2 regions of the Gilliamella sp. wkB7 genome follow, and region 1 is predicted to be linked to the other one. Evidence: riboswitches for the same ligand, from Rfam matches in the RefSeq annotation. Region 1 holds a riboswitch; the other holds the start of a gene.

The links. Region 1 has a riboswitch for thiamine pyrophosphate ahead of thiB (thiamine ABC transporter substrate binding subunit). Riboswitches for the same ligand answer to the same signal wherever they lie in the genome.
Region 2: linked by a shared signal. The riboswitch ahead of thiM (hydroxyethylthiazole kinase) and the one ahead of thiB (thiamine ABC transporter substrate binding subunit) in region 1 are both predicted to bind thiamine pyrophosphate.

What each region holds. Positions count from the first base shown of each region.
Region 1 covers NZ_CM004509.1:2,764,890-2,774,225, forward strand. Annotated here, with positions in the region: gene A9G17_RS12190 (DUF6708 domain-containing protein) at 1-428, shown strand, start outside; gene A9G17_RS12195 (DUF6708 domain-containing protein) at 474-1,298, shown strand; gene A9G17_RS12200 (DUF6708 domain-containing protein) at 1,337-2,149, shown strand; TPP riboswitch at 2,486-2,593, shown strand; gene thiB (thiamine ABC transporter substrate binding subunit) at 2,634-3,641, shown strand; gene thiP (thiamine/thiamine pyrophosphate ABC transporter permease) at 3,675-5,243, shown strand; gene thiQ (thiamine ABC transporter ATP-binding protein ThiQ) at 5,230-5,940, shown strand; gene cptA (phosphoethanolamine transferase CptA) at 6,076-7,788, shown strand; gene dinB (DNA polymerase IV) at 7,874-8,929, shown strand; gene A9G17_RS12230 (6-phospho-beta-glucosidase) at 9,005-9,336, opposite strand, start outside.
Region 2 covers NZ_CM004509.1:2,332,106-2,341,441, forward strand. Annotated here, with positions in the region: gene A9G17_RS10290 (LysR family transcriptional regulator) at 189-1,076, shown strand; gene A9G17_RS10295 (MBL fold metallo-hydrolase) at 1,239-2,075, opposite strand; gene A9G17_RS10300 (hypothetical protein) at 2,088-2,414, opposite strand; gene A9G17_RS10305 (STY0301 family protein) at 3,085-3,570, shown strand; gene A9G17_RS10310 (STY0301 family protein) at 3,731-4,183, shown strand; gene thiD (bifunctional hydroxymethylpyrimidine kinase/phosphomethylpyrimidine kinase) at 4,514-5,308, opposite strand; gene thiE (thiamine phosphate synthase) at 5,313-5,966, opposite strand; gene thiM (hydroxyethylthiazole kinase) at 5,976-6,764, opposite strand; TPP riboswitch at 6,823-6,925, opposite strand; gene trkA (Trk system potassium transporter TrkA) at 6,962-8,323, opposite strand; gene trpS (tryptophan--tRNA ligase) at 8,491-9,336, opposite strand, start outside.

The DNA.
Region 1 (9,336 bases):
ACTTTTTCAACTTTAAAGTATTACGGCACCCAAAAGTATTTTTACAACCGAAAAAACGCCGTATACAAGAGTATGATTGGAATGATATGCATGGCGTAATTATCCATAATTTTTCTCGTAATGCTTTAACCTCAACGGTGTTAATGGTATGTCAACCCGGTACACATCAGGTTATTGACCATGTTATGTTAGATCCGGCTCAACCCGGAGCAGGTAGTTTGCATGTTTGGTGTTGGATTAACAGTTTTATGGTTTATTATAAATCAGCCGATATAGATGACGGCGAATACAAAACAGATGAAGAGGCAAAATTCAAAGAGGATATGATAGAGGGTGAAGGTTGGCCAGAATGGATGGTGGAAGCCTTTAATGCCACATCACTTGAAGAGTTATCTACAATTAAGCAAAAATATAATATCAAGCCATAATAACGAACTTAAACAGAACGCAAAGGAATAAGGAATAAAACATTAATGCCATCAAAATACCGCCCCCAAATTTTAGGTTGGTTTGGCGACCTAGATAAAGGCCCTTATAGCCTATCATTGCATGATAGTCGGTTAATTTATGCGAATAATAACTATTGTGCCTTTATTCGTCAGGAACATAATGATCAGATTTTTTATACTTGTCTCTATTTTATTGCCATTATTTTGTTGATTGGAACTATCATAGGATGTCTTTGGCTAGCGGTTCTACATGATAATTCTAAAATAGAGTTTGTTGATCTGGTTGTTATAGCCTGTTTTTTTACTAGCCTTTTTGCTTTAAATTATGCAATTCCTGAATTCTATCAAAATGCATTTTCACGCCTTGGAAGTCCCATTATATTTAATCGTAAAACGGGTAAAGTGTATGTTAATGAAAGTTATTTTTTTAACTTTAAATTTTTTCGGCATCCAAAAGTATTTTTACAACCGAAAAAACGCCGAATACAAGAGTATGATTGGAATGATATGCATGGTGTAATTATCCATAATTTTTCACGGAATGCTTTAATTTCAACGGTATTAATTGTGTGTCAACCCGGTACACATCAGGTTATTGACCATGTTATGTTAGATCCGGCTCAACCAGGAGCAGGTAGTTTTCATGTTTGGTGTTGGATTAACAGTTTTATGGTGAATTATGAATCAGCCAATATAGATGATGGTGAATACAAAACAGATGAAGAAGGAAAATTTAAAACAGATATAATAGAGGGTGAAGGTTGGCCAGAATGGATGGTGGAAGCCTTTAATGCTACATCACTTGAAGAGTTAGCTGCAATTAAACAAAAATATAATATCAAGCCATAATAACGAACTTAAGTAGAACGTAAAGGAATAAAACAGTAATGCCCTCAAAATACCGCCCCCAGATCTTTGGTTGGTTTGGAGACCTAGATAAAGGTCCTTATGGCCTATCATTGCATTGTCGTCGATTAATTTATGCTAATGATAACTATTGTGCATTTATTCGTCAGCGACGAAATGATCAGATTTTTTATACATATCTTTATTTTATTTGTATTATTGGGATGAATATTCTAATTGTTGGTATGGTTATGTTTATTTTTGGATTTGATCACGAACTAACACTAATTGGAATAATTGGTTTTATTACTTGTAGTTTTGGTTTATATCTAATTATTCCTGAATTCTACCAGAATGCATTTTCACGCCACTGTAGTCCAATTATATTTAATCGTAAGACGGGTAAAGTGTATGTTAATGAAAGTTACTTTTTTAACTTTAAAGTATTACGGCACCCAAAAGTATTTTTACAACCGAAAAAACGCCGCATACAAGAGTATGATTGGAATGATATGCATGGCGTAATTATCCATAATTTTTCACGCAATGCTTTAACCTCAACGGTGTTAATGGTATGTCAACCCAGTACACATCAGGTTATTGACCATGTTATGTTAGATCCGGCTCAACCCGGAGCAGGTAGTTTGCATGTTTGGTGTTGGATTAACAGTTTTATGGTGAATTATGAATCAGCCGATATAGATGATGGCGAATACAAGACAGATGAAGAGGTAAAATTCAAAGAGGATATGATAGAGGGTGAGGGTTGGCCAGAATGGATGGTGGAAGCCTTTAATGCTACATCACTTGAAGAGTTAGCTGCAATTAAACAAAAATATAATATCAAGCCATAATAACGAACTTAAATAACTTGAATGGATAATGATGATTGAATATAAGAACAGTAATAAAAAGTCTTTTTATTCACATGAATTCTATTAGACATTTAATAATAAAATAGACGAAACGGTATAGACTCCTGAATATTTTTTACAAAAATCGCTATTTTTATTTTAAGCATAACCGTTTTTATACCTAAATGAGGAGCTACTGGTTACTAATGTTTGATATGATTTAAATTTAACTAAAAATAATGGATTTTCTGATGATTTTTTACCAGAAAATGATACCTTAAAAATAACTTACCACTTTCTTTATTTACAATTTTCCAACTAACTACTAAACTAATATCGTTCTCAACGGGGTGCCTTATGGGCTGAGAGTGTTAGATTTACTAATGCAACTCGTCGAACCTGAACTGGGTCATGCCAGCGGAGGGATTTGAGTTATCGTGTCTGCTCAAACCTTTTGTCTTTTATTCGCTTTTTTGGAGGCAAAATGTTTTGTAATAAATTCTTACTGTCATTTTTATTTTCTGTATTCTTTGTAGCAACTTCTGCCAATGCTAAAATTCATGAAAAACCTATTTTAACTGTTTATAGTTATAGCTCTTTTATTTCCGAGTGGGGACCAGGTGAAGCAATTAAACAGGGCTTTGAAGCGCAGTGTGATTGCCAACTTGATATTGTAACGCTAGGCGATGGTGTGTCGATTTTAAATCGTCTTCGCCTTGAGGGTAATAAAACCAATGCTGATGTTATTTTAGGTTTAGACAATAATCTTTTAGGACAAGCTAAACAGGCTAATATCATGGCACCTCATCAAATAGCCAAACCTAACAATCTTAATACTGATTGGTGGGATGAAGATTTTATGCCGTATGATTTCGGTTATTTTGCTTTTATCTACAATAAAGAAAAAATAAAGAATCCTCCTCACTCATTGCATGAGTTAGTTGACAATAAAGCCAATTGGAAGATTATTTATCAAGATCCTAGAACCAGTACTCCCGGATTAGGATTGCTATTTTGGGTAAAAAATATTTATGGTAAGGATGCGGTATCTGCATGGCAAAAAATTGCTAAAAATACTGTTACAGTTACTAAAGGGTGGAGTGAGGCATACGGTATGTTCTTAAAAGGTGAAGCTGATTTGGTACTGAGTTATAGCACATCGCCAGTTGCACATATAATTAATGATCAAGATTATCGTTATAATGCCGCTATTTTTGATGAGGGGCATTATCGTCAAGTTGAAATAGCAGGTATCACCAAATATAGTCAACAACCACAATTAGCACGTCGCTTTTTACAATATCTATTAACACCCGAGGTACAACGGCAATTTGCTGAAAAAAATGTTATGTATCCTATTATAAATACGCCATTACCCCCTGCGTTTGATCAGATTAATAAAGTTAGTAAAGCGCTCGAATTTGATGCAGAGAAAGTGGTTGATAATCAAAAAGCTTGGATACGAGAATGGCAATCAGCCATTAGTCAGTAATAAAATAGATTGTTAATTTTATTATAAAAAGCAATGTTAAATTTTAAAACGTTACTGCCAGGTATCAGCGCTGCTAGTTTGATAATAGCAGTTTTAGGCACTGCATTGTTTGCACTTTGCCATACAGCCATAAAGTCCGATAATTTAACGGTTTATATTGATAATTATTTATTGCACATTATTTGGATCACTTTCATGCAAGCGATATTATCGACGTTTTTGTCGGTATTTTTGGCCGTTGCTATGGCTAAAGCGTTATCCATTATCGATTTTTTGGGAAAAAGCTTTCTGATACGGATTATGCCCGTTACCTTTATATTACCAACATTAGTTGTTGTAACCGGGCTATTATCTGTTTATGGTCAACAAGGTTTATTTGCTACGTGTTTTACTTATTTAGGTTTATCTTTTCCAAATTCAATTTATGGACTGGTTGGGATTTTATTGGCTCATGTTTTTTTGAATTTTCCTTATGCGAGTGGTCTATTTTATCAAACATTAACGAGTGTTCCTGTTGAGCAAAAGCAAATGGCTGCTCAGCTTAATTTTTCTCATTTTACTTATTTTAAATTAGTAGAATGGCCATTATTGCGTCGGCAGCTTTTACCCATGTCAGGACTGATTTTTATGCTTTGCTTTACCAGCTTTGCTATAGTGTTGGCATTAGGAGGTGGGCCGAAGTATACCACTATTGAAGTTGCTATTTACCAATCGATTCGCGATTTTGATTTGATGCAAGCTGTTATGTTAGCAATCATACAACTTATTTGTTGTATGAGTTTTGTTTGGATACTGCGAAAAACAAATCATTATCGCGATCTTAGTGCACAGTATATTCGCTACCAATATCGTTTACCCAACACTGTGACTATAGGTTTAGTTAGTGCTGTTATTGTGATTTTGGGAGCAATGTATATATTTTTGCCAATGATTACATTATTGATTGAAGGTATTGGTTATTTTCAATGGTCGCAGTTAAATTGGGCTTTTCAGCAAGCTGTTATCTATTCGTTAATAATTGCCCTTAGTTCAGCTTTGGTGGCTATGTTACTTGCTTTATTAATACTTTGGACCAATAGCCGTCTATTGATTGGCAATCAGCAACAGTGGAGCAATCGTTTAATGTTAGTGGGGTCATTGATATTAACCATTCCAAGCATGGTACTTGCATCAGGATTGTTTATTTTGTTATTTCAGTATGCTGATAATACCGTGTTTGTCTGTGGTTTAATGATGCTTTGCAATGGTCTAATGGCCTTACCTTTTATCTTAAAAAATCTTGAAATGCCAATGTTTGATGTTACATCACGGTATTGGCAATTATGTCAATCTTTAAACATTGCAGGTATTAGGCATTTTTATCTAATTGAATATAAATCATTAAAAAAACTTCTTACGTTGAGCTTGGCCTTTTCGGCATTATTGTCAATGGGTGATTTTGGTATTATTGCGTTGTTTGGTGGGCAAGCCGTTACCACATTACCTTATTATTTGTATCAACAAATAGCGCATTATCATTATCAAGAGAGCGCCGTGACGGCTGCATTTTTGTTAATCTTATCTTTTAGTTTATTAATTGTGATGGATTATGATCGAACTTAATCAAATTAATTATCAATATGATGATTTTAAGATGCATTTTAATATGCACATTGCTACCCAAGAAAAAGTAGTCATTGTTGGACCGAGTGGTGCGGGTAAAAGTACCTTATTAAGCTTGATCGCAGGATTTATTTTTCCAAGTTCCGGGCAAATCATCCTTAATAATCAAAATATGACGCAAACTTTACCGGGTAAGCGCCCAGTTTCGATGCTGTTTCAAAATAATAACTTATTCGATCATTTAACCGTTGAGCAAAATATTGCTTTAGGCATTAAACCGTCATTAAAACTAACGACTTTTGAGAAGCAAAATATTGCCGATATGTTGGCTAAAGTTGGTTTATCGGGCTTTAATGATCGCTATCCCAATCAACTTTCCGGTGGACAGCGTCAACGAGTTGCTTTGGCACGCTGTTTAATTCAACATCGTCCTATTTTATTATTGGATGAACCATTTTCTGCACTAGACCAAGCTTTACGGTTTGAAATGCTAGCACTGGTTAATCATATCTGTGATGAATTCGCTTTAACGTTACTCATGGTTTCACATTATCTAGATGAGTCTTTAGAAAACTTTTCACGTTGTTTAGTTGTTGATAATGGAAAGATCATATTTAATAATCCTCCTTATCAACTTAATGAACCCGAAAATATGGTTATTGCTCAATTATTAGGTTTGCCAATAAATAAAAGCTAAAACGATTTTATTTCAATGCTTAAATAAAACGATTGTCTGCTAATTTATTTCTAAATATAAAATTGTTATCACTTAAGGTTTTATTAATGTTGTAGGGGTAATTTATACATTTTTATAACCTATAATATCGAATAAATTTTCATGACGAATATAAAAGAAAACAAAAAGTTTAGCTGGTTAGCGCTTATCTTTACTATTTTATTTTTTACTTTTTTTTCAAGTGGTTTACAACTTTATATCTTCATTTCTGGACACGCCAATGTGATAGGTCTACGTGATTCAATCATCTATAGTTTGATCTGGTTGATCCCAGTTTTAATATATCCAAATCAGACTCGAAAAATTGCCACGTTCTATGGTTTGATTGTAGGAAGCTTATCACTGATTTCAATAAGTTATTTTATAATTTATCGCCAAGAGTTTTCTCAAAGTGTATTTTTTGTCATGGCTGAATCGAATTTGACTGAATCAAATGAGTTTATTCAACAGTATTTCAGTTTAAAATTAATGGCTATAGTGATTATTTATTGTTTGATTGGTATTTATCTTTGGCGAAAGGTAAGACCTGTCTATGTTAAAAACACAACCAAATGGATTATATCATTATTAATTGCCATTTATGCCATTATGCCACTGGTTATTAGTGTTACAATCAAAAAATCATCCTTGCAAAAAGCAACAACACATCTATTAAGTCGAATGGAAACAACTGTACCTTGGCAACTGATTAATAGTTATATAGCTTATCGGTCTCAACTTTCGAATATGGAAGATATAATGCATCATTTGAATACTTTACCTCCCGTTGAAAATTTAAAAGATGCCAATGGTAATACTCCCAGAACACTGGTGTTAATTATTGGTGAATCAACTACACGTAATCGAATGAGTATTTATGGATATCCACGTAATACAACGCCACAAATCGAGCAATTTAAAAAGGATAATCCTGAATTTTTAGTGTTTAATGATGTTGTGTCATCAAGGCCTTATACCATAGAGGTTTTACAACAAGCCTTAACTTTTGCAGATGAACAACATCCTGACCTTTACCTTACTCAACCTTCGTTAATACATTTAATGAAACAGGCAGGGTATAAAACCTATTGGATAACAAATCAACAAACAATGACCAAACGAAATACTATGTTGACGATGTTTTCTAAACAAGCAGATGAACAGTTTTATATGAATAACGATCGTAATCAAAGTTCAAGGCAATATGATGAATCGGTCTTTGAACCGTTTATGAAAGTACTTGCTAAACATGAAGAAAAAAAATTTATCATTATTCATTTGCTCGGTACACATATGAAATATGAGTTCCGTTATCCGAAAAATGGAGAACATGATCGATTTAAAGACAAAGCGAGTATTCCATTTAAAATTGATGATGAGAACGTGGATGAATATAACTCTTATGATAATGCAATAAGTTATAATGATTTTGTGACAACCACATTATTTACTCTATTTAAAAATAGTCATGAAAATGGTTTTATGTTGTATTTTTCAGATCATGGTGAAGATGTCTACCAAACCCCGCCTCATGATATTTTAGGGCGTAATGAAAAGGCACCAACCCGCACCATGTATACTATACCCTTTATGTTATGGCAATCACCGAGTTGGATCGCATCTCACCCTAATCACTATCAAGATTATGTTAATCGAAAATTTAGTACTCAGGATTTGATCCATACTTGGTCTGATTTAGCTGGACTGAGTTATAACTTATATGTGCCAGAAAAAAGTTTGGTCAACCCCAATTATTATGAGGGAAAACGCTGGATCGGTGATCCTTATGATAAAAATGGCTTAATTGATTTTGATAAATTAACGAGGTAATTCTTTAGACTGTTTACACCAGCATTTAAGGTATGTTATTGTATATTTATACAGTCATATTTTAAATGCAGTGAAACAGTTATTTATGCGAAAAATTATTCATGTTGATATGGATTGTTTTTATGCCGCAGTTGAAATGAGAGATAATCCCCGTTATCGCAATTTGCCGATAGCAGTAGGCGGCGATCCTCGCAAACGCGGTGTTGTTGCTACTGCAAATTATTTAGCTCGTCAATATGGTGTGCATAGTGCGATGTCGATGTCACAAGCCCTAAAATTGTGCCCAAATCTTAAAATCATTCCAAGTCGGCATGCTGTTTATAAAGAAGTTTCTAATCAAATTCATCAAATATTTCAGCGTTATACTAAAGCAATTGAAACCTTGTCACTGGATGAAGCTTATTTAGATGTGACCGATTGTAAGCTTTGTCATGGTTCAGCCACTTTAATTGCTCAAGATATCCGCCAAGCGATCTATAAAGAACTAGAATTGACCGCTTCAGCAGGCGTAGCTCCACTTAAATTTTTAGCTAAAATTGCCTCAGATATGAATAAGCCTAATGGGCAATATGTGATTACACCCGATGCTGTTACAGGATTTATCGCACAATTACCACTTAAAAAAATTCCGGGTGTGGGTAAAGTGACCGAGAAAAAATTAGCTGAATTAGGGCTAATCACCTGTCAAGATGTAGTCAATTATGATGTGAGTAAATTACTTAATCAATTTGGTAAATTTGGGCGAGTTTTATATGAACGATGTCAAGGCATTGATGATCGTGAAGTTTGTAATGATAGGCAACGCAAATCTGTAGGGGTAGAGCGTACATTAGTTAACGATATTCATACTTGGGATGAGTGTTTATTACAGTTTGAACCGTTATTTGAAGAGCTCAAAACTCGGTTGAGTAAAGTTCGTTCTGATTTGTCGATTGCTCGACAAGGTGTTAAGTTTAAATTTGATGATTTCCAACTTACTACACAAGAACATGTTTGGTCTAAACTTGATAAACAGGATTTAATTGAACAAGCCTATAAAGTTTGGCAAGAGCGTCGAAATGATCGCGGAGTGCGTTTGATTGGTTTTCATGTCACTTTAATCGATCCACAACTTGATAAACAGTTGCTCTTCAATTTTTAATTATCTAGATTGAAAAAAAAGAGGATGTGTGCATTACCACATCACCCCCAAAAAACTTACTACATCATATTAGAGCTATTTTAAATTAGTACCATTACTGCTAATGACTTGTTTATACCAATCAAAAGAATCTTTTTTATATCGTTTCATAGTGCCGTTACCTTCATTATCACGATCAACGTAAATCACACCATAACGTTTTTTCATTTCGCCAGTTGTAAATGAGACGACATCAATAATCCCCCACGCGGTATATCCCATAACATCAACTCCATCATAATCGATAGCTTTTAACATTGCTTTGATGTGTGCGCCAAGGTATTCGATGCGTGGTTTATCATGAACTTTATTACCGTTTTCTAATTCATCTATCGCGCCAAAACCATTTTCCACAATAAACAGTGGTA
Region 2 (9,336 bases), 430 kb from region 1:
TATTTTTAGATGATTAATTCGATAATGGTGTTTAGCCTAAATGGATAATGAAATAGATATTAGCTAGACTAAAATATGGTACTTAGTACGAACTCTGTTATTTAAATACAATTATTTGAAAATAGTCCCCAACTCAAAATATATAAATCATTCTCTATATTAAATTGATTAATAACAAAAGGTGATGAATGAAAATAAGTGAACTTCAAGCATTCGTAACAGTTGTTGAGACAGGAAATATCACTCTAGCTGCTGAACGTTTGAACCGTGTACAATCCAGTATTTCTCACAGAATACGAAGTCTAGAAGATAATCTTGATACCCTTTTATTGGATAGAAAAACAGGTGGATGCATTCCAACTAAGCAAGGATTGATATTGTATGAATATGCACTGAAAATTTTAAGATTAGCGGAAGATTGTAAAAAAAATATAGCCAATACTAAAGAAAATTATTTAAGCATAAATGTGGGAATAATTGAATGTTTACCACCTTATATCATTACTTCCTTGATTAATTTAGGTCAAGAATTTGGATTGAATATTAATGTTACAATAGGCAACACTATTAGTTTACTTAGTGCCTATGATAAAAATGAATTTGATGCTGTGATTATTGGTGCTGGTTTTTCAAATGAAAAACATACAAGTAAAATTTTACTTTCGACTGAACTCGTCATAGTAACAGACAAAAGTTACCCAACAATTACCAATATTTCTCATCTAAATGGCAAAACTTTTTTAGTTAGTAGCAAACAGTGTGCAACATCAAAACGAAACTTCGAAATGTTATTTAATGCTGGTAATATTAAACCAGAACGTGTAATTGAATGTGGTTCTTATCCTGTGCTTTTTTCAAATATCGCTTTAGGTAAAGGTGTTGCATTGGTATTACGTTGTTCAATTAGTAATGAGATCAAACGCAAGATTAAAGTACATAAACTAGATACTCCATTCAATGATTTCAAAATTGAATTGGTTCATCATACTAATTACTCTTATTTTGATATCAATAAATTGATTAATATGATTATTTCTGTTTTTCAAGATCCTCGATTAAGCTATATGGGTTATTAATGCAACAATATCTTTTTTATTTTATTTAATAAATATTATAAAAGTATTACTTGCAATTACTCTGTTATTTTTTTTATAACTCTAATTTATATTACCGCTAATATAAATATTCTTAAATCACCATTCAAAGAAATAATGATTTTAATAAATAACAGTGTTTAATTAATCATCTGTAACTATTTTGTATCCTGTCTGAAATTTTTTGATATAACCAAAACCGTTAGGTCCAAAATGCATTCCACCAACAAGAATATTGTCGCGACAAACCATATTTAGAACTTGAGTTCGTGTTTCTATAGCTAAGTTTGGATCATAGTCAAAAGCGATCGAGACGTTTGGTTTTAATAATTGGATATATGGAAAATGGACAATATCACCCCAAATTAATAAACTTTGCTTGCTACCAATAATTTTATAACCTGTATGTCCTGGTGTATGGCCTTGCATCGGAATAGCAAATATATTAGGAAATACCTCATTTTTATTAATGAAACACAAACTGTCTTGATACTGTTTGAAAACATTGCGAGCAAAAATAATGTTATTTTTTATACGGTCAGAAGCCGAGAGAAAAGATTTTTCATCTACCAAATAATGATATTCTTCCTGACTAATCAATAATTTTGCATTTGGAAAAACAACTTCTCCATTAGAAGTAAGCAAACCACCAATATGATCTGGATGAGCATGAGTAAGTAGGATAGCATCTATATCTTTAGGTTTAAGACTTAATCTAGTTAGATTATTAACTAACTCTCCTCCCCAACCTTTAATCCCACCTGCGCCAGCATCAATTAAAATATTTATTCCTTGTTGTTGTACTAAAAACGTATTGATATGCACAGCATTTAGTTTTTTTTGATGTGCATTTCGCTGGATAATTTCACACTCTTTAACATCAATATTAGCCAGTAAATTAAAGTTAGCATCCAAATAACCATCACTTATTGCTGTAACTAAAATATTTCCTAGTTCTTTCTTTGAAAATGCGTGATTCATAATTTGTTACCTTTAATTTTTGGCAAATATGTAATCAACGTCATACATAAAACAACGAATTCTGGCTTTAACTCCCATCTTTTCTTCAATTAATAAATCAACTTGATGTAAATAGGTTTTCATCACCTCTTCACTACGAAAAACTTCTTTTCTCAACTTAGCTTCAAAGTAGATTGGTTTTCCATAGCCAATATCAGATGTTAAATAGGCTATATGTATATTATTATCTTCAGCTTGTAACACTTTTTTTGTTATATTTTTTAAACAAACTGAAAATTCAGAAAAAGCATTCGTTTCAATCTTTTGATCTTCTGATGTATAAATTGTAATACTTGGCATTTGAGTTCCTCTTTTATTATTAGGATATTTGCAAATTATTAACTACAGCTATTAATAAATATGACTTTGGTTTTAGTACCAGATAAGTTTTCTTACTTTTAAGGATCTCAAATATTATTAAAATAATATCTATTTTATGCTAATGGATAATTTCGATATTCTTATCGAAAAGATTGATACCTTAGTAAACTTAAATTGCGGATTTTTTAATAAAACAGGTTAATATTTATGAATAATGTTATACATATCGATCTGTTTTTTGACTAAATAATGCTATTTAAACTAATCCAATATGGCATTAAATTGAGATTTGCTTTCAACCGTTTTATATGGATATCAATGCAGGCAGATTTCCGAAGAAAAGTTCAGTGAAAGATAGAGCGGAAAATATCATTTATAATTTTGAATAATTTGATAAATATAGCTAAAAAAATATCTCGTAATAGTAAAAAAATTGTCCTCCAAATTGATAATAAAACAGTATAGACTCCTGAATAATTTTTACAAATATCACTGTTTTTACTGAAACGTATGCGTTACCTGAAACTTTTTAACAAATTTGTTTTATAAAAGATTTCTTATTTTATTTAAAAGATTAATTCATCTTGATCTTTGTTACGGTGTTGGCATAATCATTTAAGCAATAATTGATTTTAAAAGGATTTATAAGATGAATAAAAAAATCTTACGCTTCACTATCGTTTCAATGGCTTGGTTGGCTGCCGTTTTTGCTGTGAATGCTTATCAAATTGAATGTCCAAAAGCACTCAAAGTCAAAACATCTGTCGAAAACCTTCCTGATGGCTGGGAAGTTATTGAGAGTGAAGATAGTACTCTATATGAGCCTGCTAGCCTATCTGTTTTTTACAATAAACCCGTTAAAATGATAGAACAAAAGCCTGAAGAAACTTTAATCGGCCGTAAAAATTGGGGTAAACAGTTTGAGCTTACATGGCTGGTAAGTCCGCCTCTCGAAGATGTGCCATTTTATGTCAATTGTAGTTATGATGGAAGTTTTATCCAATTGATAAAAAAAATTGATCGTTCGGTAAATATTTGCAAAGGTTTTTATTCTGAGGATAAATACGGCAAAGTAGAAAATAATATTGTTTCAATTAATTGTACCAATAATGAAACAAACGAAACAAATAATTAGGTCGAAACTTTATTATCAAACTAGGATAATTAATAATCGAATTTATTAAAAGGGCAATTATAACGATCCAATATTTTTATGTAATTGTCGTAATTATTTTAATATTAATTGTTTTTCCTATTTATTAATAGCAAAGACAGTTTTTAAAGGAAAATAGAATATGAAAGGAAAAAGATTATACAGCGCTATAATAACCATCGTTTGTTTGGCGAGTGTTTTTACTGTAAATGCATATCAGATTGATTGTCCAAAAGAGATGACCATCAAAGTAAAAGTTGAAGAAATGCCAGATGGATGGGAAATTTCGGAAGATGGAACTTACACTTCATCTTTTTTTAATTTGGGACTTTTTTATGATAAACCCGCTAACAAAGCTTCACAGGTACCTGCAAAAGGCACAATTGATGGTCAACAACAAAAATTAGTATGGGAAGTGAATCATGTCAAAGATACCGCTCCTTATTATGTTGTTTGTCAATATACGAGCGGAGTTGCAATCACCAAAAAGATTGATCTTTCAATGAAGAGTTGCTGGGCGCTCTATTCAGAAGATAAAGATACAAAACAAGGATCGCTCTACTGTAGTGTGAGCGAAGCAAAGAATCTGCATTAGTTTATTTGATGTACAAATCTTTCAATACAAGAATCATGATTGCATGGAAAGAGAGAGCAAAACCTTTTGAATCATACCCCCGTATCTTTAAAGATTACTTCTTAAAGATAGCGTATTTGTGATTCATGTTAGATGTAATCGTGATTTTAACTCCTATGTTTTTGATGGTTATTGGTCTTTGAGTAATAAAAAAGCAATTCCATTGATTAATTGAAATTGGGATTGAGATAATTTTAGATATTTATGTCCTGTTGGTGTGCCGTTATGTTTAAAAATCATATTAACTCTTTTTTCTACACACCAGTTTCAGTATTTATTAAAAAATTTAATCTACCACCACTGATAAAAATGGTGCGTTGGACCAATTCCTTGACCAATATTTAAATCATCTGCATGAGTAATTGCACCTTGCAAATAGTCTTTCGCTTGATGTATGGCATCTTCTAAACCATATTTAGGCAAAAGAGCCGCAATAGCTGCCGATAATGTGCAACCTGTGCCATGAGTATTTTTAGTTTCAATTCGTGGTGAGACCATTCTAATCGTTTGCATTGGGGTTATTAAATAATCCGGGCTCTCTGGACTGGGTAAATGCCCACCTTTCATTAAAACTGCTTTACAACCTAATTTCAATAACTCATGACCTTGCTGTTGCATTTGATCTTCGTTTTTTGCTTCTTCACAATCGAGTAACGCTGCTGCTTCGGGAAGATTGGGTGTTATTACCGTTGATAAAGGTATTAATAGTTCACGAATAGCACTAACTGCGTCAGATTTTAACAGCGTATGTCCCCCTTTAGCGATCATCACCGTATCAAGCACAATGTTAGCAATAGGGTTATTGTTCAGCAGATGATAAACAGTCGTTACGATCTCTTTGTCCATTAGCATTCCCATTTTCACGCTATCAATTTTTATATCGTGATATAGAGTATTAAATTGTTTAGCCACAAATGTAGGATCAATTGCCAATACGCTATCAACGCCTTGAGTACTTTGTGCGGTAAGGGCGGTGATTACTGACATTCCATAGGCTCCGAGAGATGAAAAGGTTTTTAAATCTGCTTGGATACCTGCACCACCACTTGGATCAGAACCGGCAATGGTTAAAGCAACGGTTGTCATAATATTACCCCTTATTATTTTTAGCTTGTTGGATTTTTTCAAGTAGCGATAGTGTGGCTTGTTGTATATCTTTTTGACCACAAATTGCCGAAACGACAGCGATGCCTTCAATACCACTTTGCAATATTGGGGTAGCATTATTGGCATTAATACCACCTATTGCCACAGCAGGGCGCTGTTTTAGCTTAACTAATTGAGTTAATTGTGGCATGCCCATTGCTGGTGCGGCATCTTGTTTAGTGGTGGTAGGATAAATTGGACCAATCCCAATATAATCGACAAGTTGCCATGGGACTTCATTGAGTTGTTGTCGATTAGCGACCGAAAATCCTAGCCATTTGTCATTGCCAATTAATTTACGTGTGACATCAACAGGTAAATCGCTTTGCCCAATATGGACACCATCGGCATCAATTGCTAGGGCTATATCAACATGATCGTTAATAAATAAAGGAACACGGGTATCGCTTAACACTTCTTTTAATGCTAATGCTGCGTAATACCAATTTTTACCAGAAAATTCATGTTCTGATCTTAATTGAACGGCGGTTACCCCATTAGCAATAGCGATTTTTGTTGTCTCTACCATGCCAGTAATACCACCACATAAGATTGGATCTAGGACTAAATAGAGACTTAAGTCGAGAAGTTTATTCATCTGATTTCCTTATACTTGTGATGGGTTAAATAGTGAAAGCTGATCGATCAGCGATACCGCATAAGTGCCTAACCCTTGTTGTTTGTTGGCAAGCTCTCCAGCTTTTTTCATCATAAAACAGGCTGAGGCTGTAGCAAGTAAGGTATTAGATGAGCCAGCAATAAAAGCTGCAACCATGGCTGATAGCGAGCAACCAGTACCAGTAATTTTAGTTAATGCTATATCCCCGCCTTTGATGCAGTAAGTCTGTTCACCATTAGTGATATAATCAATATCCCCAGTAATACTAATGATGGTTTGGTGTTTTTGGGCAAGTTGTTTAGCTGCATTTAAGGCTGATTCAGTAGAATCTTGACCGTCAGGACCTTTGGCAGATGAGTTATCGCCATTTAAGGCTAATATTTCTGAAGCATTACCACGAATAACGGTAGGTTTATAACCAATTAATTGATGAACTATATCGGTACGATAAGCAAGTGCTGGTCCGACTGCGACCGGATCGAGTACCCATGGTATATGATTTTTTTGAGCACTGGCAGCCGCTAATAACATGCTTTCTGCACTATTGCTATCAAGGGTTCCAACATTGATTAATAAACTATTGGCAATTTGCACAAATGAGGCAACTTCTTGCTGAGCAATGACCATGGCTGGTGATGCGCCAATTGCTAATAATACATTCGCTGTAAAATTTTGAACCACATCATTGGTAATACAGTGTACTAATGGATGTTGTTGTTTTACATGATCGATAAAAGGTCTTGCTTGGGTTATTTGCAGGGTTTGAGTGGCAGACATATTCTTTCCTTACAACAATTTATAAAGTTAGCTTAGGGAAGAGTGTGCCAATTGAGGACTTTCAAGGCTTAGACTTCCCTACGCTGGTATAATCCAGATCAGGTTCAACGGGTAAAATCTCAGTTTTTTGTGGGTAACAAAAAACACCCCGAGTCAAAAGAGCTTTTATTATGGACTGACTAATAATTTAACACAAGTTATTGTAATAATTTTTCTATATCAGTTATGTCACGTCGGTCAGGTAAGAAGATGATGAGATGATCGTTACTTTCGATGGTTAAGTCTGTATTAACGATAATCACATCTTCACCACGCACTACCGCACCAATGGTAGCACCAGAAGGTAATTTTAAACCGTTGATATTTTTACCCACTAGTTTGGAACTCTCTTTATCTCCATGTGCAATCACCTCGACAATTTCAGATTCGCCCTGTCTTAAAGAGACCACTTTAACAACCGCCGATTGTCTTACATGGCTTAATAGCTCTGAAATAGTGGCATGTTGTGGTGAAATAGCAATATCTATAACGCTATCATTAATCAGTTCAAGGTAGGCTTGCTTTTGGATTAAAACAATCACTTTTTTAGCGCCCATTCTTTTAGCTAACATGGATGACATAATGTTAGATTCATCGTCACTCGTTACAGCAATAAACAGATCCGTTAGTTCAACTTGTTCTTGTGATAGCAATTCTTGATCTGACGATTCACCATGTAAAACCGTGGTATTAACCAGCTGTTCGGCAATTAATTCGGCACGTTCAGCATTACGTTCAATTAATTTAACTTGATAGTCATTCTCTAAACGTTTAGCTAAAGCAATCGCGATGCCGCCACCACCACTAATTATGATGCGTTTATAAGGTTTTTCTAGCCGCTGTAATTCACTTGTTACTGCTTTGATATTGCTAGGTGGGGTGATGAAATAAACCATATCACCCGCTTCAATGAGTGTGGAGCCTAATGGGCGAATAAAGCGATTTTTTCGATATATTGCAACCACTCTGGCTTCAACATGGGGTAAATGTTCTTTCAGTTCAGACAATTCGCTTCCGACTAAGGCTCCACCATAGTAAGCCGTCACTGCAACCAAACATACACGGTTATCGTAAAAAGAGGCAAACTGTAACGAGCCTGGATATTGTACTAACTGGCTTACGTGATTGGTGATCAGATTTTCTGGAGCAATAATATGGTCGATATTAATGCAATCTTTATTGAAAAATGGATATTTTTCGTCGTTATATTCTGGTGCACGAATACGTGCGACTTTTTGCGGAATATTGAACATAACGTGACCTATTTGACAGGCCATCATATTCACTTCGTCCGAATTAGTGACGGCAACCAGCATATCAGCCGATTCAGCACCCGCACTTTCTAATACTTGTGGATAAGATGATTTGCCACAAATGACCTGTAAATCAAAACGCTCTTGTAAAGATTGCAATTTATCATGATCTTCATCGACCACCGTTACATCGTTTTGTTTTTCGGTAACAAGGTATTCAGCTAAAGCACTGCCTGTTTGTCCAGCACCAAGAATAATAATCTTCATAACTAACCCATATATTTAGATGGCTTTAATCGTTATTCACTAACTTCGTTGATTAAAGCCAATCTATACTATTTTTTTGTGATAGTTAGCGATTTTAAGTTATAACTATCAGTTTGTGGTTTAGCAGTTAATGGTTTATTTTTTTAAAAACAGTTTATTAAAATTGTTTATACAAAACCAATTGCGTCATAAACCTTTTTCAAGGTTGGTTCGGCTTTTGAACGTGCTTTTTCTGCACCTTCTTGCATGATTGAATGTAAGTAACTTTCATCATCACGATATTGGTGATATTTAGTTTGCAACGCTGTTAACATATCAATCACTTGAGTTGACACTTCAGTTTTAAGGTGTCCGTACATTTTGCCTTCAAACTCTTTTTCAAGTTCAGCAATAGGTTTACCTGTAATACCTGTTAAGATATCAAGTAAGTTAGATACACCAGCTTTATTTTTTAAATCGTAACGTACGACTGGTGGTTCATCAGAATCGGTCATTGCTCGTTTGATTTTCTTCTCAACGTCTTTAGGATTTTCAAGTAATCCAATCACATTATTGCGGTTTTCATCTGATTTAGACATTTTTTTGGTTGGATCTTGTAATGACATGACCCGTGCACCAACTTTAGCAATAAAAGGCTCTGGCACAGTAAAGATATCGCCATAAAGCGCATTAAAACGCATAGCAATATCACGCGATAATTCAAGGTGTTGCTTTTGATCGTCACCAACAGGTACTAAATTGGCTTGGTATAATAAAATATCGGCAGCCATCAAAACTGGATAATCAAATAGACCCGCATTGATATTTTCGGCATGGCGAGCTGATTTGTCCTTAAACTGTGTCATTCGACTGAGTTCACCAAAATAGGTGTAACAGTTTAATGCCCAACCTAGTTCAGCATGAGCGGGTACATGGGATTGTACAAAAATAGTGCTTTGCTTTGGATCGATGCCACATGCTAAATATAAAGCTAATGTATCAAGGGTTGCTTTGCGCAATTTTTGTGGGTCTTG